DNA from 2 places in the Cellulomonas xiejunii genome. Region 2 is predicted to be linked to the other one. Evidence: riboswitches for the same ligand, from Rfam matches in the RefSeq annotation. Region 2 holds a riboswitch; the other holds the start of a gene.
The links. Region 2 has a riboswitch for glycine ahead of NP048_RS00955 (DMT family transporter). Riboswitches for the same ligand answer to the same signal wherever they lie in the genome.

Region 1: another riboswitch for glycine. It lies ahead of gcvP (aminomethyl-transferring glycine dehydrogenase); the one in region 2 lies ahead of NP048_RS00955 (DMT family transporter).

What each region holds. Positions count from the first base shown of each region.
Region 1 is NZ_CP101987.1:101,997-111,616, reverse strand. Features, by position in the region: gene gcvH (glycine cleavage system protein GcvH) at 14-385, opposite strand; gene gcvT (glycine cleavage system aminomethyltransferase GcvT) at 445-1,650, opposite strand; gene gcvP (aminomethyl-transferring glycine dehydrogenase) at 1,647-4,583, opposite strand; glycine riboswitch at 4,816-4,925, opposite strand; gene NP048_RS00485 (alpha/beta hydrolase-fold protein) at 5,430-7,988, shown strand; gene NP048_RS00480 (COG1470 family protein) at 8,082-9,224, shown strand; gene NP048_RS00475 (ABC transporter transmembrane domain-containing protein) at 9,221-9,620, shown strand, end outside.
Region 2 is NZ_CP101987.1:205,036-214,655, reverse strand. Features, by position in the region: gene NP048_RS00970 (circularly permuted type 2 ATP-grasp protein) at 1-1,206, opposite strand, end outside; gene NP048_RS00965 (fibronectin type III domain-containing protein) at 1,462-3,705, shown strand; gene NP048_RS00960 (hypothetical protein) at 3,768-4,469, opposite strand; glycine riboswitch at 4,823-4,910, shown strand; glycine riboswitch at 4,912-5,004, shown strand; gene NP048_RS00955 (DMT family transporter) at 5,052-6,209, shown strand; gene NP048_RS00950 (hypothetical protein) at 6,196-6,729, opposite strand; gene NP048_RS00945 (vWA domain-containing protein) at 7,080-8,573, opposite strand; gene NP048_RS00940 (TolB family protein) at 8,801-9,620, opposite strand, start outside.

The DNA.
Region 1 (9,620 bases), 100 kb from region 2:
ACCCACGAACGGCTCACGGGTTGAGCGCTGCGTACTCCTCGGCCGACAGGAGAGGGCCCGTGGACGTGACGTCGACGCGCAGCAGCCACCCCTCGCCGTAAGGGTCCGCGTTGACCAGCGAGGGGTCGTCGACGACCGCGCCGTTGACCTCGACGACGGTCCCGGAGACGGGCGAGAACAGCTCGGAGACCGACTTGGTCGACTCGATCTCCCCGATGACGGCGCCCGCCTCGATCGTGGAGCCCACACTCGGCAGCTCGACGAAGACGATGTCGCCCAGGGCGTCGGCGGCGACCGCCGTGATGCCGACCGTGACGGGCGACGACGCGTCGACCCACTCGTGCTCGGCGGTGTACTCCAGCGTCGTGGGCAGCTCGGCGGCCATGAGGGCTCCTGTCGGGTCGGGTGGTGCGGGCGTGCGGGCGGACCGGGTGCGGCGGACCGTCACCGAGGACGACGGTAGAAGGGAAGGGGCACCACGCGCACGGGTTCACGCCGTCCGCGCACGTCGACCGCGAGCTCGGCCCCCTCGGCGCTCATCTCCGGCGTCACGTACGCCATCGCCACGGGGTACCCGAGCGTGGGCGACGGCGCACCGGACGTGACCGTGCCGACGACCGGCGCGTCGGGCTGCGTGGACGCGAGCACGTCGTACCCGTGCCGCGCGGCGCGACGCCCCAGACCCTGCAGCCCCACGAGGACGCGCGCGGGTGCCGAGTGCGCCCGCGCGGCGAGCGCATCGCGCCCGACGAACGGCAGGGGCGCGCCGTCGGCGTCGACCTTGTCGAGCTTGACGACACGCCCCAGGCCCGCGTCGTGCGGCGTCGTCGTGCGGTCCAGCTCGTTGCCGTACAGCGGCATGCCGGCCTCCAGGCGCAGCGAGTCGCGCGCCGACAGGCCCGCGGGGACGATCCCGTGGTCGGCACCGGCGGCGAGCAGGGCACGCCACAGGGCCGGTGCGCCCGCCGCGTCGACGAAGAACTCGAAGCCGTCCTCGCCCGTGTAACCGGTGCGCGCGACCAGCACCGGAGCCCCCTCGAACTGCATCGGCAGGCACGCGTAGTAGCGCAGCGTCGCAGGGCTCACGTCGGCGGGGCCGGCCGGGTCCGCCGTCAGGCCGGCCAGCGCCTCGACCACGTCGAGCGCACGCGGCCCCTGCACCGCCACGAGCGCCGTCGCGGCAGAGCGGTCGACGACGTGGGCGTCGAGACCCGTCCCGGCCGCACGCTCGCGCAGCTCGGTGAGCACGACGTCGTGGTTCGACGCGTTGGCGACGACGAGGTACTCCTCCTCGCCCGTGCGGTACACGACGAGGTCGTCGATGACGCCGCCGTCGGGCTGGACGATCATCGTGTACCGCGCACCGGGCACCCGCAGGCCCGTGAGGTTGCCGACGAGCGCGAGGTCGAGGAACGCGCCGGCCTGCGGCCCGGTGACCGCGATCTCCCCCATGTGCGAGAGGTCGAACAGGCCGGCGGCCGTGCGGACCGCCGTGTGCTCGGCGAGGTCGGACGTGTACCGCAGCGGCATCTGCCAGCCCGCGAAGGCGGTGAGCGACGCGCCCAGGGCGACGTGCTCGTCGTGCAGGGGCGAGCGCAGCTCGGTCATCGGGGCTCCCGTGGTGAGGTCGGGCCGGAGGTCGGCGGTCATCGCACGTCGTCCGCGTACGCCTCGACGGGCGGGCACGAGCAGACGAGGTGCCGGTCGCCGCGGGCGCCGTCGATGCGACGCACGGGCGGCCAGTACTTGTCGGCGCGCAGCGAGGCGAGGGGGAACGCGGCCAGCTCACGGCCGTACGGCTGCTCCCAGACGTCCGCGCTGACGGACGCCGCCGTGTGCGGCGCCTGGCGCAGCGGTGAGCCCGCCAGCGGCCAGCGGCCGTCCGCGACGCCCGCGATCTCGCCGCGGATCGCGACCATCGCGTCGACGAACCGGTCGAGCTCGACGAGGTCCTCGCTCTCGGTCGGCTCGATCATGAGGGTGCCCGGGACCGGGAACGACAGCGTGGGCGCGTGGAAGCCGTAGTCCATGAGCCGCTTGGCGACGTCCTCGGCGGTGACGCCCGTGGCCTTCGTCAGGGGACGCAGGTCGAGGATGCACTCGTGCGCGACCAGGCCGCCCGGGCCGGCGTAGAGGACCGGGAAGTGCTCGCGCAGGCGCGTGGCCAGGTAGTTCGCCGCCAGCACGGCCGTCTCGGTCGCGCGGCGCAGGCCGTCGGGACCCATGAGCGCGACGTACGCCCACGAGATCGGCAGGATGCCGGCCGAGCCCCAGGGCGCAGCCGAGACGGGCGCGACGACGGAGCCGGCCGCACCCGGCGTCGGGTCGCCCGGCAGGTACGGCGCGAGGTGCGCCGCGACCGCCACCGGCCCGACCCCCGGGCCGCCGCCGCCGTGCGGGATGCAGAAGGTCTTGTGCAGGTTCAGGTGGGAGACGTCCCCGCCGAGCTCGGCCGGACGGGCCAGCCCGACGAGCGCGTTGAGGTTGGCGCCGTCGATGTAGACCTGCCCGCCGGCGGCGTGCACCAGGTCGCAGACCTCACGCACGTGCGCCTCGTAGACGCCGTGCGTCGAGGGGTACGTGATCATGATCGCCGCGACGCGCGGGCCGTGCTGGTCGAGCTTGGCGCGCAGGTCCGCGAGGTCGACCTCGCCGTCCTCGGCCGTCGCGACGACGACGACCTTGAGGCCCGCGAGCGCGGCCGACGCCGCGTTGGTGCCGTGCGCCGAGGCGGGGATGAGGCAGATGTCGCGGTGCTCGGCACCCTCGGGCCGGGTGGCCTCGTGGTACGCGTGGATGGCGAGCAGACCGGCGAGCTCGCCCTGCGACCCCGCGTTGGGCTGCACGCTCACCGCGGCGTAGCCCGTGATCTCGGCGAGCCAGCCCTGCAGCTCGGCGACCAGGGCCGCGTAGCCCCGCGTCTGGTCGGCGGGGGCGTACGGGTGGACGTCCGCGAACTGCGGCCAGGAGATGGGCTCCATCTCGGCCGTCGCGTTGAGCTTCATGGTGCACGAGCCCAGCGGGATCATCGTGCGGTCGAGCGCGAGGTCCTTGTCGGACAGGCGGCGCAGGTAGCGCAGCATCGCCGTCTCGGAACGATTCACGTGGAACACCGGGTGCGTGAGGTAGTCGGTGGTCCGCAGCAGCTCGGCGCGCGGCACGGTGGGGCCGCCCCCGAACGCGCCGAACGAGACGGTCCCGTCGGCCGCGACCGGGGCGGTGGTGACGCCCGCGACGACGAACGCGCCCAGCACCGCCACCACGTCGTCCGCCGTCGTCGTCTCGTCGCACGCGACCTGCACGTGGTCGGCGTCGGCGACCCACACGTTGATGCCCGCGTCGGCAGCGGCCCGTGCCACGTCCGCCGCACGGCCCGGCACGTGCGCGCGCACGGTGTCGAAGACGTCGTCGTGGACGACCGTCACGCCCAGGTCGCGCAGCCCGCGCTGCACGCCTCGCGCGTGCCCGTGCACCCGCCGCGCGATCGCCCGCAGCCCGTCCGGCCCGTGGTAGACCGCGTACATCGACGCGACGATCGCGAGCAGCGCCTGCGCCGTGCAGATGTTGCTCGTGGCCTTCTCACGGCGGATGTGCTGCTCGCGGGTCTGCAGCGCGAGCCGGTAGGCCGGGGCGCCGTCGGCGTCGACGGACACCCCCACGAGGCGCCCGGGCAGCGTGCGCTCGAGCCCGGTGCGCACCGCCATGAACGCGGCGTGCGGGCCGCCGCCGAACAGCGGGACACCGAACCGCTGCGCCGAGCCGACCGCGACGTCCGCACCCAGCTCGCCCGGCGACGTCACGAGCGTCAGCGCGAGCAGGTCCGCGGCCACCGTGACGAGAGCCCCGCGGTCCTTGGCCGCGGCGACCAGCGGGCGCAGGTCCCGCAGCGCGCCCGACGCGCCCACCTGCTGCACGACGACGCCGACCAGCGGCCCGTCGACCTCCGGCAACCCGTCGGTGAGGTCCGCGACGACCACCGGCAGGCCGACCGCCTGCGCGCGCCCGCAGGCGACGGCCAGCGACTGGCCGAACAGGTCGGCGTCCAGCACGACCGTGCCCGTCGTCGCGCGCGACGCCCGCCACATGAGCGCGACCGCCTCCGCGACGGCCGTCGCCTCGTCGAGCAGCGACGCGTTCGCCACGTCGAGGCCGGTGAGGTCGGACACGACGGTCTGGAAGTTCAGCAGCGCCTCGAGGCGGCCCTGCGAGATCTCCGGCTGGTACGGCGTGTACGCCGTGTACCAGGCGGGCGACTCCAGGACGTTGCGGCGGATCACCGCGGGCGTCACCGTCCCGTAGTAACCCTGGCCGATCATGGGCCGCAGGACGGCGTTGCGCGACGCCACGTCGCGCAGCGCGGCGAGCACCTGCTCCTCGGAGCGCGCCGGCGGCAGGTCCAGCGGACGGTCCGTGCGGATCGCGGCGGGCACGGCGGCGTCGACCAGCGCGTCGAGGCTGTCGTACCCGAGCGCGGCGAGCATGCGGGCCGTCTCGTCGCCGCGGGGGCCGATGTGCCGGTCGGGGAAGCCATCCGCGGCGGGCGAGCGGACGGGTCCGGTGGGTGCGGGCGCGGCGGGGGCCACGGACGGCACGTCGAGGTCGGTCACGGGCTGCTCCACGGGGTCGTCCGGACGTGGTGGTCCACGCACCGGGACGGACAGGGGCTTCCCCGCTCTGTCATCCACCCCGCACGGGGTGACCTGAGAGTTTGGCCGGTCCGCCATGAGCGTCGACCCGCGGGCCGATGCTCCGGGGCGCGCCGGCTTGCACCGTCGGTGGGCACCGGACCTGGCCGGCGCCGCTTTCCAGAGTTGCCTGGCCGTGGCGGTACGGGTGCCTGAGAGATTCGGAGGGGAGCTTGCTCCTTCGGCGTCCCGCTCAGCCGCCTCGCGGGCGGCCGACGGGAGCTCTCCCGCCGCGGTTCGAGCAGCGTGTTGAGTTGTGCGGTCAGCCTACGGCACCGGTCTCGCCGGGAGCAGGAGACCCACGACCCCATCGGCGCCGGGAAGGTCCGCGCAGATCGTCCCGGCGAACACCTTCTGCAGACACGCGCGCCGCCGCGGGCGACGGCCAGGCGGGAAGGAACCGGTCGAACCGCAGGTATTGACGTTAAACCTCCGACACGACAGCATTCGGACAACCCGTTCCTGCAGCGTTGCAGATTGCGGGCACGTCGTGGACGTCGAGGGCGTCCGCGTCCTTCCGGAGGGGGAAGCATCCTGGTCGGCTCTCGACGCGGAGAGCGGGTCCGCTGCGCCCACCTGCCGGTCGGCGACAGAGGAGAGGAATCGATGGGGATGACTCGAAGAGGACCAGCAGGACACCGACGCACGGCCGCCGTGGTCACCGGTGCAGCGCTCGTGATGGGAGGTGCTGCCGTGGCACCGGCCGCAGCAGCAGAGGGAGTTTCGCCTGACCCGTGGGTGTCCGTGACGCCCGAGGGGTACCACCGCTTCACTGTGCCGCAGGCGGAGGTGGAGCAGATCGTCGGGTCGCGGCCCGCGGTGATGGAGCTGCAGGGCAACATCGGGCCGAGCGGCACGTGGTCCGACCTGGCGATGGACCCCAGCGGCACGGACTACCCGACGCAGGTCGGCATCCTCGAGCCGGGCCTGTACTACTACCAGTACACGGCGACGTTCGAGGACCGGACCAAGAAGTCGTTCCGCAACCCCTCGACCGAGGTCGCGGTCACGTCGCACCCGACGTGGAACACGTTCTTCGTCCCCGGCCCGCAGGTCCAGTGGATGTCCGACGTGGCCAACGGCGGCGACGTCGCCGAGCTGGCGTACGACAGCCCCGTCGCGGACGACGAGCGCACGACGCTCGTGTGGACGCCGCCCGGCTACGACGCCGAGCGCGCCGACGCGTACCCCGTGCTGTACCTGCTGGCCGACGGCACGCAGAGCGCGCAGGAGTGGGCCGAGCTGGGCCGTGCGCCGCAGGTGCTCGACAACCTCGCGGCCGAGGGCCGGCTGGCGGACATGGTCGTCGTCATGGCGGACGTGCGCGGCGCCGACCCGCGCACCGAGCTGCTCGACGGTGTCGTCGCGGCAGCCCGCGACGCGTACAACGTGGCCGACGACGCCGCCGGGCAGGCCGTGGCCGGCATCGGCGACGGCGCGCACCACGCCCTGACGGTGCTGCGCACGGACCCCGGCGTCTTCGGCGAGGTCGGGTCGTTCTCCGGGCGCCTGACCGGCTCGATCAGCGCCACCACGGCGCGGGAGATCAACGAGGGCACCGACCGTCTGCGCGTCTACGTGGGCAACGTGCTGGACCCCGCGTACAACCAGACGCACGACCTGCTGCGCACGCTCGAGCGTGCCGGCGTCGACCACGAGTTCGACGGCGTCGACCCCGACTCCGGTGGCACGTGGGACACGTGGCGCGAGGGGCTTCGCGACTTCGCGTCGCGCGTGTTCCAGGACGACGCGGGCCACGGTCCGCGCGAGGGGCACCGCCCGCTGGACGAGAAGTACACGCCGCCGGCGACGGGCTCGATCACGACGCCGCACGTCGACGACGACGGCATCGTCACCTTCGAGACGGGCACGCAGTTCGCCGACGCGAAGGACGTCACGGTCTGGGCCAACTGGGCACCGAACGGTGCATGGTTCCGCGTCCCGATGACGAAGGTCGGCGACCGCTGGCGCCTGTCGATGGGGCCGCTCGACGGCTTCTACTACTACCGGTACGTCGTCGACGGCGTCGACGTGAAGGACCCCGAGGACAAGGTCAACACGCTCACCGGCGTGAGCCCGCTGTTCGTCCCGGGTGAGACGGACCGCATGCTCGCCGACGTGCCCGCGGACGAACGGGGCGAGGTCTCCGTGCTGACGTACGACAGCAAGGTGGCGAACGAGGAGCGCAAGGCGTACGTCTGGACGCCCAAGGGCTACGACCCGAACCGGGCCGAGCCGTACCCCGTGCTGTACCTCAACCACGGCGGCGGGCAGAACTACGGCGACTGGGTCGAGGTGGGCCGCGCGCCGCAGATCCTCGACAACTACATGCGGGACGGCGCGATCGTCCCGATGGTCGTCGTCATGGGCAACGGCAACTCGCCCGACTTCCCCGCGGAGCTGATGGAGAACCTCGCACCCGCTGCGCGGGCGCAGTACAACATCGCGGACGACGCCGCAGGTCAGGCCATCGCCGGTCTGTCGATGGGCGCGATGAACACGCTCAACACGTGGCTGACCCGGCCCGGGCAGTTCGGGTGGATGGGCGCGTTCTCGGGTGGGCTGTTCTTCAACACCCCGCAGTTCGACCCGGCCGCAGTCAACGCCGAGACGCGGCTGGCGCGCGTCTACACCGGTGACAAGACCGACTTCACCTACCAGGCGACGATGGACCTCCTGAACCTGCTGGAGACCAACGGGATCCACCACGAGTTCGCCGGCGTCACGCAGGGCCCGCACGGGTTCGACGTGTGGTCGAAGAACCTCGTCGACCTGCTGCCGCGGCTGTTCCGCGACCCGCAGACCACGCAGGGCGTGGAGCTGCGGGCCGTGGTCCCCGAGGGCGAGGACGGCGTCCTGGCGCTGTCGGTCGCCGACGACGGGTCGGGCGTCACGCTCGACGGGCCGCAGAACACGGGCACCGCGCTGCGGTTCCGCGGCCAGCTGCCGACGGTGACGGTCACCGACTCGCGCTCGGTCACGCAGGCCGGTGTCACCGGCTGGGCGGTCACGGGGCAGGCGTACTCGTTCGACTCCGGGTCGCGTCTCCTCGACGCGAAGCACCTGGGGTGGACGCCGCGCATCGAGACCCCGCGTGCGGGGCTGGTCGCGGGTGACGCCCGTGCGACCGCGCTCGACGGGGGCGAGGGCCTGGTCGTCCCGGGCCGCCTGGCCTCCGCAACGCCCGAGGGCCGGGTCGGGTCTGCCACCATCGGCGCGGACCTCGTGCTCGACGTCCCGGTGGACACGCGACCGGGTGAGTACACAGGCACGTTGAGCCTGTCGCTGTTCCCGGTCGACTGACCGGAGCCGAGCTCGTACTTCGGCGGCCCATGGCCCGCCAGAAGCCGCCGAAGTACGGGCTCGGCACCCCGACCGTCTGTGAAGGAAGTCTCTGTGCGCATCTTGGGTCGTGCTGTCGTCGTCGCGGTGCTGGGGGTACTCGTCGTGGCACCTGCTGCCGGGGCGGCACCGGGTCCTGTCCGCGGCGGGACCGTCGTCACCGGCACGTCCGACGACGGTGCTCCCGAGGAGCCGGGCGCCGGGACACCCGGCGGCACGGTGACCTGGACGGTGCAGCCTGCGACCGCCGAGGGGCCCGACGGGCGCATCTCGTTGCGGCACGTGCTCGACCCCGGTGCTTCCGTCACCGAGCACGTCGCGATCACCAACTTCAGCGACGGTCCCGCGACCTTCGCGGTGTACGCCGGCGACGGGGTCGTGTCCGACTCCGGCCACTTCGACCTGCCGCCCGGCGACGGCGCACCGCGCGACGGGGGTGCGTGGATCACGCTGGGCGACGCCCCCGGCGCCGAGCGGGTCGACGGCCGCACGCTGCGCCTCACCCTCGACCCCGGCGCCGCCGTGACCGTGCCCCTGACCGTCACGGTCCCCGCCGACGCGACGCCGGGCGACCACCCCGCCGGTGTCGTCGCCGAGCTCGTCGCCGGCGACACGGTGCGGCTCGCCGCGCGCGTCGGCACGCGCCTGCACCTGCGCGTCGCCGGTGACGTCGCGGCGTCGCTCGCACCGCAGGACGTCACGACGCGCTGGGAGCCGTCGTGGAACCCGTTCGCACCGGGCACCGTGCACGTGCGGTACCGGGTGGCGAACACCGGTGACGTCCGGCTCGCGGCCCGCGCCGCGACCACGCTCGCCGGTCCGTTCGGGATCGCGGAGGCCGAGCACAGCACCCAGATCCGGGAGGTGCTGCCGGGGCAGTCGGCGCTCGTGGAGGCCGAGCTGCGGGTGTGGCCCCTCGTCCGCGTCACCGGTCACGTCGACGCACGGCCGTGGGTCGTCGGCGAGGACGTCGTCGACGCGGCCCTGCGCGGCGGGTCGGCCGACGTGAGCGTGTGGGCGGTGCCCTGGTCGCAGCTCGCGCTGCTCGTGCTGGTCGTCGGGGGCGTCCTGCTGGTCCGGTGGCGGCGTCGGCGGACCGCGCAGCAGGTGCAGGCCCGGGTCGACGAGGCGCTGGCCGCCGCCGGAGTCACGCACGAGCCCGCGTCGGCGACCGGTGCCACGGGGACGGCGTCGTGACCCGGTCGGACGCCCCCCCGGACGCCCCCCGGCGGCACGCGCACGTCCAGGAGCTGGTCCGTGCGCACCGGGGACGCTTCGCGTGGTCCTACGTGTTCCAGGTCGTCGGCGGCATCGCACCGCTGATCCAGGTCCTGCTGCTGCGGTCGATCATCGACGGGCTCGTCCAGGAGCGGACCGTGGGCTCGCAGGTCGCCTGGCAGATCGGCGCGATGCTCGGCCTCGGGCTGCTCGGCGTCTGGATGACGTACGCGGCCCGGGTGGTCTCGACGAGGGCCGCGGGCGCGGTGATCGCGGACATGCAGACGTCGATGTTCCGCCGGCTCACCACCATGCCGATCCACTTCTACACGACCGTCCGGCCCGGAGCCGTCGTCAGCCGGCTGACCAGCGACG
Region 2 (9,620 bases):
CCCGACCCACCGCCACGGCTCGGCCGCGATCCGCGCCGCCAGCTGCTCGCGCTCCGCGGCCGTCAGCCGCCAGCCGAGCACCGTGGTGCTGCGCGGCCCGTGGACGACGGGCTTGAGGACGAGCTGGTCCAGACGCGCCAGGACGTGCCGCAGGGCCCGCTCCTCGCCGCACCACCACGTGGGCACGGACGCGAGCGTGAGGTCCTGGTCGAGCACGGCCCGCGCGAGACGCGGCAGGTAGCCGAGCAGCGCAGGGTTCTCCAGCACGGACGCCCCGAGGGGGTTCACGACGCTCACCGACCCCTGCCGCACGGCGTGGACCAGCCCGGGGACCCCGAGCCGCGAGCCGGCGCGCAGGTCCAGCGGGTCGCACCAGTCGCTGTCGACGCGCCGCAGGACGACGTCCACGGGCTCGAGACCGTCGATGCCCTGCAGATGGACGCGTCCGGCACGCACGACGAGGTCGCTGCCCTCGACGAGCGGCAGGCCGAGCATCGAGGCGAGGTACGCCTGGTCGAACGCCGTCTCGCTGCCCGGCCCGGGGGACAGCAGCACCGCCCGCGGGTCCTCCCCCGCGGTCGGCGGCGCGACCTCGCGCAGAGCCTTGCGCAGGGCGTGGAAGAACGGCCCGAGCCGCGCGATCGACGCCTGGCGGTACACGGGGGCCAGGACCTGCGCGGTGACGCGCCGGTCCTCCATCGCGTACCCGGCGCCCGACGGCGCCTGCGTGCGGTCGGCGACGACGCACCAACCGCCCGACGCGTCCCGTACGAGGTCCGTCGCCGTGAGGACGAGCTCGCGGCCGCCGGGCAGGCGCAGGCCGTCGACGGCCCGCAGGAACCCGGGGTGCGCGAGGACGGTCGTCGGCGGCAGGATCCGGTCGTCGAGCAGGCGCCGCGAGCCGTACAGGTCGTGCAGGACGGCGTCGAGCAGCTCGGCGCGCTGGACGAGCGCGGCGTCGAGGCGGGCCCACTCGGGCTCGTCGACCACGACGGGCTGCGGGTCGAGGCGCCACTGCTGGTCCCCGTCCGCGTGGTGGGCACCGTACGTGACGCCGTGCTCGGCGAACAGCTGCTCGGCCTGGCGCGCGGCGCGCACCAGGTCGTCGTCGGTCGGCACGGCCCCGGCCGGGAGCCACGTCCAGTCCGGCCGGTGCGTGATCGTCCCGTCGCCCAGGGGGCGCGGCGACGAGAGCAGGTCGGTCACCCCGGCAGTCTGACGCACCGGACCGTCACCGCGCCCCGGCTGACCAGCGGCGCCTGCCAGGGCGCCCGGCCCGTCGCCCGTTCGCCACGCGCGTCGCCCGTGACTCGTCACCCGTGACGGTCGTTTCGTGGCCCGCCGTCGTGCACCGCACGCCCGCGCAGAGCCAGGACCAACGTCCCGTGCCGGCACCGCCACGATGACCGCCAGGCGGGGGCAGCGCCGACCGACCGCCCGACCCCCCACCTGGAGTCCCCTGTGCGCCCGACGCCCCCCCATCACGCATCCCCGCCACGTCCCCGAGCGGCGCGGCCCCACGCGCGCCGCGCCCTGACGACGCTGCTCGCCGCGGCGTTCCTGCTGGTGGGGCTGACGCCCGCGCAGGGCGAGCCCGTCGGCGACGCCCCGACCGCTGACGGCAGCTCGTTCTCGAGCCCGCTGCCGCTGCCGCTGGACGTCCTCGACGGGACCTTCGCCGTCTCGAACGTCGGCCTCACCACGGGGACCGGCTCGGGGCCCACGACGCCGCCGAAGTACCACAACGGCCGGTGGTACGAGTTCGTCGCGCCCGCCACCACCTCCGTGGTCATCACGCTCAACAGCGCCTTCGACAACGCGCTCGAGGTCTGGACGGCGGACGGCGGGCTCGTCGGCGTCAACGACGACGGTGCCGGCTACCCGAACGCGCGCCTGACCGTGCACCTCACCGCGGGCACGGCCTACCGGTTCGCGTTCGCGGCGGTGTCCCCCGGACGCACCGGCGCCGGCACGGTGACGATCCGCCCCGCCGCCGTCCCCTCGGCGCCGACCGACGTCGTGGTGACGCCCGCCGACCGTCAGCTGGACGTCAACTGGACGGCACCGCAGTCGATCGTCGCGGGGTGGGACGTCTACTGCGCGGCGTCGGGAGGCGCGGCAGCGCCCTGCGGCACCGCGGGCGCCGCCAGCACGTCGACGACGATCACAGGCCTGACCAACGGCACCACGTACGACCTCACGATCGTCGGCCGGAACTCCCTCGGGGCAGGTCAGGGCAGCACGCCGGTGTCCGCCACCCCGCGCGCGACCACGGACGTGACGCTGGCGACCGATCCCGTGTCCCTGGTGAGCGGTGAGCCGTTCGACGTCGCAGCGACGTTCACCCGCTCCGACGGCGTCCCGGTCACCGGCACGGCGACCTTCTCCATCGGCGACGCGACCTACGGCGTGACCATCGAGGACGGGACCGCGAGGATCGTGGGCCTCGAGATGCCCGCCGGCGCCTGGCCCGTGTCGGTGAACCTGCCGGCGGCGGACGACCGCACCGCGGCCACCACGAGCGGGTCGCTCGTCGTCGACCGTGCGGCACAGACCGTCACGCTCGACCCCATCGGCTCCCTGACGTACGGCGACGCGCCGGTCACCGTGGCGGGCACCGCCACCTCCGGCGGAGCGCTGACCTTCACCGGCACCGGCGCCTGCACCGTCGACGGGACGACCCTGACCGTCGTGGCCGCCGGCGACTGCACCGTCACCGCCGCCCAGGCCGGCACCACCGAGATCCACCCCGCGACCGCGGACCGCACCGTGACGGTCGCGCAGGCGCCGCAGAGCATCTCCCTCGAACTCCCGGCGCTGGTCTACGACGAGACGGCCCCGGTCGTCGTGTCGTCCTCGCTCGACCTGCCCGTGGACCTCACGGCGTCCGGCGCGTGCGTCCTGACCGACGGCGACCTCACCGCGACCGACGTCGGCCCGTGCACCGTGACCGCCACACAGGCGGGGACGGACGACGTCGCCGCAGCCACGCCCGTCACGCTGACCACCGAGGTCGGGCGTCGCCCGCAGGAGGTCACGATCGCGCCGATCGCCGACCTGCTGTTCTCCGTCGGCCCCGTCGCGCTCACCGCCTCGTCGTCGCTCGGCCTGCCGGTCACACTCGTGGGCGAGGGCGCCTGCGTCGTCGTCGACGGGGCGTTGCACACCATCGCCTCGGGCGAGTGCACGATCACGGCCGAGCAGGCCGGGGACGCGTACACGCTGCCGGCCGTCGCCTCGACGACGATCCGCGTCGTGGGGACCGGCACGTCGGCCTCCCTGCAGCTCGACGCCGGGCTCGGCGCACCGGCGGCCGGCGCGTCGGCCACCGTCCGGGCGGTCGGCATGCTCCCCGGCTCCGAGCTCGTCGTCACGGTCTACTCGACCCCGCGCGAGCTGGCCCGCGTGACCGTGGGCGCCGACGGCACCGCGGGCGCGACGGTCGTCCTGCCCGCCGGTCTCGAGGCCGGCGACCACCGGCTCGTCGCCGCGGGTGTCGGGCTCGACGGCGCCGCGGCCTCCGCCGAGCTGGGCTTCGCTGTCGACGCCTCCGGCCGGCTCGTGCGGATCGGCGACAGCGTGCTCGTCCGCGCGGCCGCCCTGGCCGTGACGGGGACGGACGGCACCCTGCCGGTCGCGACGCTCGCCGTCGTCTGGCTGCTGCTCGGTGCCGCGCTCGTCGCGTGGCGTCGTCGCGTCGCGTGATCACGCGGGAATGACGACAGCGGGTGCCGGGCGTCACGCCCGGCACCCGCTGTCGTTCGTCGTCAGGACGGCTGCACGACCACGGCGCCGTAGCCGAACAGCGCGGGAGTGAGCTCGAGCGCCACGTCGCCCGGCTCGGCGACCGCGAACGCGATGTTGAAGTGGATGCTCGCGCCGGCGGGGATGCTGACGTCGGGCCCGGTCAGGGCGACCCCCTGGTCGGGGTCCCAGACGGCCGTCGCCGGCTGACCGGCCGACGTCGCGCTCACCTGCAGCGTGTTGGGCCGGAACGCCTCGTCGGTGCGGTTGGTGATGACGACCTGCATCTTGACGGGGACACCCGCGTCGACGCCCGTCGCGTTGTCGCTGGGCGTGTACCGCTGCGGCGCGTTGACGGCGACCTCGAGGCCGTCGCCGTAGGAGTGCGGGTCGCCGTAGCGGACGACCGTGCCGGGCTGCTCACGGATCTCGGTGATGGTCCGGTCGGCGGTGCCCTCCCCGGCGCTGGACGTGGGGGTGGAGGGCACGATGATCCGGAAGGCGACGAGCGCCGCGACCACGGCGACGACCGCGAGCAGGGCGCCCACGATGAGAACGGCGCGGCTGTGCCCGTCGGGCTCGTCGGCCAGGGACGTGGCGGTCGAGGGCGGCGTCGCGATGGCAGAGACGCCGAACCCGGCGGTCGGCACGCCGGAGCGGGGGGTGGGGACGGCGCTGAACGTGGGAGGTCGGGCACTCCTGGCGTCCGGACGTTCGGTGGTCACGCGTCGTCTCCCTGGCTCGGCGGCGACGGCGCTGCCGAGCGGTCCGGCGCGCCGTCAGGACGGGGCCCTCCGGGTGAGCCGCGGCAGGCGTGGCTGTGCAGCTCGAGACGGTCGGAGGGAAGGCCGAGACGCTCCGCGTGCGTCGTCGACCGGGCCGAAACTAGCGCCCGGATTGTCCGAAACTTCGCCCTAAACGCTTCGGACGGCCGGACTCACATCCCCCTCTCACGAGGTGACATCGCTCCGTGGCTCCAGTCGTCGCGCCCTGCGGCCGGGCGGCCGCCGCTGGGCGGACGGCGGGCGCCCGTCCCGCGGCGAGCGGATACAGTCGTCCGGACAACTGAAGACGCCGACGAGCTGTGGCGGGAGAGCCCGCCGGAGCGGGCGCCGAAGGAGCAACCTCCCCGGGAATCTCTCAGGCCACCGAACCGCCGCAGCAAGGCAACTCTGGAAAGCGACCCCACGGGGTCCACCGACGGTGCAGGCGAGCCCACGGCTCGCGAAAGCTCTCAGGTCCGATGACAGAGCGGGGAAACACCGCCCGCTCACGCGACCCGTCGCGCTGGCCTCCAGGAGCCCTTCGTGGCCGTCGTCACCCCGTCACGCCCGCACGCGCCCGCCGTCCTCGCCCCCGCCGTCCTCGCCCCCGCCGTCCTCGCCCCCGAGGTCCGCGCACCCGACGCCCTCGTCCCCGACGTCCGTGCACCGCGCCCGCACCGCCGGTTCGGCCTGGTCGCCATCGTCGTGTCCGCGGCCGCCATGGGGACCGCCGGGATGTTCGGGCGTCTGGCAGCGCCGCCCGGCGCGGTCGTCGGCGAGGCGCTGACGCTGGGTCGCATGGTGGTCGGTGCGCTCGCCATGCTCGTCGTCCTGGCCGCCACGCGGCACCTCGGCAGGCTGCGCCGCACCCGCGTGACCCCGTCCGTCGTGCTCGGCGGCGTGCTGCTGGGCCTCTCGCTCGCGACGTACCTGTCGTCGGCCGTGCTCGTGGACCTCACGCTGGCCGTCGTCCTGCACTACCTCGGCCCCGTCGTGGCGACCGTGCTCGCGGTGACCGTGCTCAAGGAGCGCGTCGGCCCGGCCGACGTGGTCTGCCTGGTCGTCGCCTTCGCCGGGATGCTGCTGGCCGCGGGGCTGGTGGGCGGCACGCCCCGGTCGGCGTCCGACGGGTACGCGCTGGGCGTCGGGCTGGGCATCGCCTCGGGCGTCCTGTACGGCGGGGCGCTGCTGTGCTACCGGTACCGCACGGACATGCCGTCCGACGTGCGCAGCTTCTGGACCTTCGTGTTCGGCGCCGTCGGCTCCGGCGCCATGGTCGCGGTCACCCGGCCCGACGTCTCGGGCATGACCGCGACGCACTGGGCGTGGGCCGGCGCGTTCTTCCTCGTGTGCGGCGTGCTGGCGCTCAGCCTGCTGGTCGTCGCCGGCAAGCACCTGCGCGCCGTCGAGCTGTCGTCGATGTCGTACCTGGAGGTCGTCGTCGCGGTGATGGTGGGTGCCGCGGTGTTCGGTGAGACGGTCTCCGCGCTCGCCGCGGCCGGCGTCGTGCTCGTCGTCGCGGCGGCGCTGCTGCCGCTGCTGACCTCGGCCCTCGGGCGACGTCCGCGGGGCAGGGACGCCCGGGTCGCCGCTCCGGGGCGTCGCCGCCAGCACGGCCGCAGGGGCGGCACCGCTGCCGGTGCCGCCCCTGCGTTGTGCGCGCGCCTGTGCGGGCGCGCGGTGGAGGTCAGGGCGCGGTGAAGACCAGCGGCTCGTAGCCGGCGATCGCCGGGACGAGCGTCAGCGTGACGTCGTCCGGGTCCTGCACGACGAACGCGAGGTCGAACGCGACGACGTCCGCGCGGCCCAGGGCGTGGCCGGGGCCGGTGAGCTCGACGCGGGAGCCGGGGTCGAGGATCTGCGCGGCCTCCTCGCCGTCGGAGACGACCGTGACCTCGAGGGTGTTGGGGACGAACTCGCCGCTCGTGCCGTTGACGACGTAGACGCGGACCTTGACGGGCTCGCCGTCGACGCCCTCGGCGCCGTCGGCGGACGCCGAGGGGACGAACGCGGTCGGCTTCTCGACCTCGACGGCCAGGCCGTTGCTGTACGCGAACGACTGGCCGAACGTCGTCTCCCCACCCTTGTAGGTGGTGCGCTCGGCCGGCTTGTCGCTGCCGCCCGCGCTCGCGGTGGACGTGCAGGCTGCTGCGGCGAGCAGGGCTGCCGCGGCGACGGCCACGACGACGGTTCGACGACGGGCAGGGGTCGAGCTGGTCACAGGTGCTCCTCGGGTCGGCGTACCGGACGCAGCCGGGCCGACGCACGAGTTACCCGCGCACCGGACGACGCGCGGAGCGCGACGACCACGACCCGGCGCGGCGGTGCGGGGGGCGCGACACGTGCCGGCGTCGATCTCCCCCTGGGCCGTCGCCAACGTAGCATCGCCGGTTCGGACGCCGATGGCCTGCGAGAAACGCCGCGAAAGTCTCGTGACCTGCGCCGACACTGTCGTCTTCGCGTCCGGACCCCCTGCGTGCTGGGCCGCCTGGGTGACGCCCGGAAGGTCCCCTCGTCACAAGATCTTCACACGCTGTCCAAGTAATGGGACGAATCGCGTCCGTGGCTCGCTCACCGGGTCACCCGGTCGACGAGCTCGACGAGCTGAGCCACGTCCCGGTCCCCGTCCAGCACCCCCAGCAGCGCCCCGGCCTCGGCGCGCAGGTCGGCCGCGCTGACCACCGTGGACCACGGCCCACCCAGGAGCCGGTCCGTCAGCAGCGCGACGACCAGGTCCTGACGCAGGCGGGGCGACGCCTCGCGGGGCGACGCGGCGTCGGCGGACCGGGCCAGGGTCCCGGAGCGCTCGACCGGCTCGCCTGCGTCGTCGAGGTAGCGCACCGTCGCCGTGACGAAGGGCCGCTCGGACCGGCCCTCGCGGAGCGCCACCTCGTACAGCGCGGTCGTCGCGTGACCCGCGAAGACCTCCCCGCCGTCGATCGCGTCGTTGCGGAAGTCCGCGTCCGCGACCGCCCGGTTCTCGTAGCCCAGCAACCGGTAGCCGGAGACCTGCGCCGGGTCGAACTCCACCTGGGCCTTCGCGTCCTTCGCGGCCACGACGAGCGAGCCGGTGAGCCCGGTGGCGAACACACGCTCGGCCTCGGCGTCACCGTCGATGTAGACGTGCCACCCGTCGCCCTGGTCCGCCAGCTGCTCGAGCAGGTGGTCGTCGTAGGTCGTGATGCCGACGCCGACCGAGATGAGGTTGATCCCCGACTTCGCCTCGGTGCTGATGCGCGCCAGGATCCCGTCGGGGTCGGTCTCCCCGACGTTCGCGACCCCGTCGCTGATGAGGACGACCCGCGTCATCCGCCCGTCGGTGCGCATCGACATGGCAACGTCGTAGCCGAGCGCGAGGCCTGCGGCGGCGTTGGTCGACTCCTGGGGCGTGAGCGCGTCGACGGCCGCGAGGACGCCGGCACGCTCGGACACGCGCGTCGGCTCGAGCACCAGGTCGGCCTCGGTGGAGTAGCAGACCATGGCCACCCGGTCGGTGGGCCGCAGCGCGGACACCAGCGTGCGCAGCGCCGCCTTGGTCGTCTCCATCTTCCCGGCGTCGCCCATCGAGCCCGAGCAGTCGACGACGAGCGCGAGGTCCGCGTCGTCGCGGGAGGCGCTCGACGTCGGGGCGCTGCTGATGCCCACGCGCACGAGCCGGTGCCCGGGCCGGAACGGCAGCGTCGTGGCGTCGATGCTGACGCCGAGGCCGCTCTCCGGGGTGCGGTAGTCCTGGTCGAAGTAGTTGACGAACTCCTCGGTGCGGACCTCGCTCGGGTCGACCGCCATCCCCTGGGAGACGGCGTCGCGGAACCGCGTGTACGAGCCCGTGTCGATGTCGAGCGCGAACGTCGACAGGGCGTCCTGCGTGGGGTCCGTCATCGCGAAGTCGGGCGCGGGCACCGAGGGGCCCGGCTCCGGGTCCGGGGGCACAGCCACGTCGTAGCCCGGTTCGGAGACGCCGCTGGCGTCGGAGTAGCCGTCGCCCGCGCTGCAGGCTCCCAGTGCCACCGCGACGACGAGCGCAGCGCCGGCCAGACCTGTCGTCCTACCGTGGTTCGTCCTCATGGCTGCCCCGTCTCGTCGTCACCGTGGTGTGGGCGCCGACGTTAGGGGCGAGGCCGGTGGCGCGGGGTAGGAGTTGCCGGCTCGTGATGGGAACGATGGCCTTCCGTGGCCGGGAAGGCCCCAGCGTGGCCGCGCCGTGACCTGGCCTTGTGCGGTTCGAGACCTGGGCGACGAGGGCGGCGGAGGTCTCGAGCCGGCCGTTCGAGGGTGTCGCCGGCGGCGCGGTCTCAGGACATCGGGTAGGCGACGTAGGCCAGCCGACGGCTGTCCGAGGCCCAGCTCGGGACGTTGATCGTCCCCTGGCCCCCGAAGAGCACGACCAGGTCCCGCACCGTCCCCGGCGCACCGTCGGCGTCGTAGGGCTCGAGGAGACGCAGGACGACGTCGAGGTCGGCCGGGTGCCCGAGCGTCCCGGGCGGGAAGCTGATGTAGGCGAGCCGGCTCCCGTCCGGGGAGACGTGCGGGAACCAGTTGACCCGCTCGTCGAACGTGAGCTGCTCGACCGACGAGCCGTCCGTGCGCATCCGGAACAGCTGCGCGTGGCCCGGCTGGGTCCGTGCCCGCTCGGAGTTGAACAGGACCCACCGACCGTCGGGGCTGAACTCGGCGCCGTCGTCGGGGAACTCGTCGTCGGTGAGCTGGACGTCCAGGCCGCCCGCGGTCGGGATGGTCCAGACGTTCGTCGTGGCGGTGCCGTCGGCGTGCGGGACCAGGCCGATGTAGGCGAGCGTCGCGCCGTCGGGCGAGATGCCGTGCAGGTAGTGGTGGAACGCCCCGCGGTCGTTCGAGACGCGCCGCGGAGCGCCGCCACCCTCGAACGGCACCGCGTACAGGTGCCCGTCCTCGGCCGACACGTAGACCGTCGCTCCGTCGGGGCTGAGCACGTGGTCGTTGTTGATGTCCGGCACGTCGCCGAGCGGCACCTCCTCCAGCTCCCCGCCGTCGGCCGGCAGCCGGAACAGCCGCCCGCCGCCGTTGACGACGAGCCACCGCCCGTCCGGCGACCAGTTGGGCGCCTCGAACAGCAAGCTCGAGGATTCGTGCACC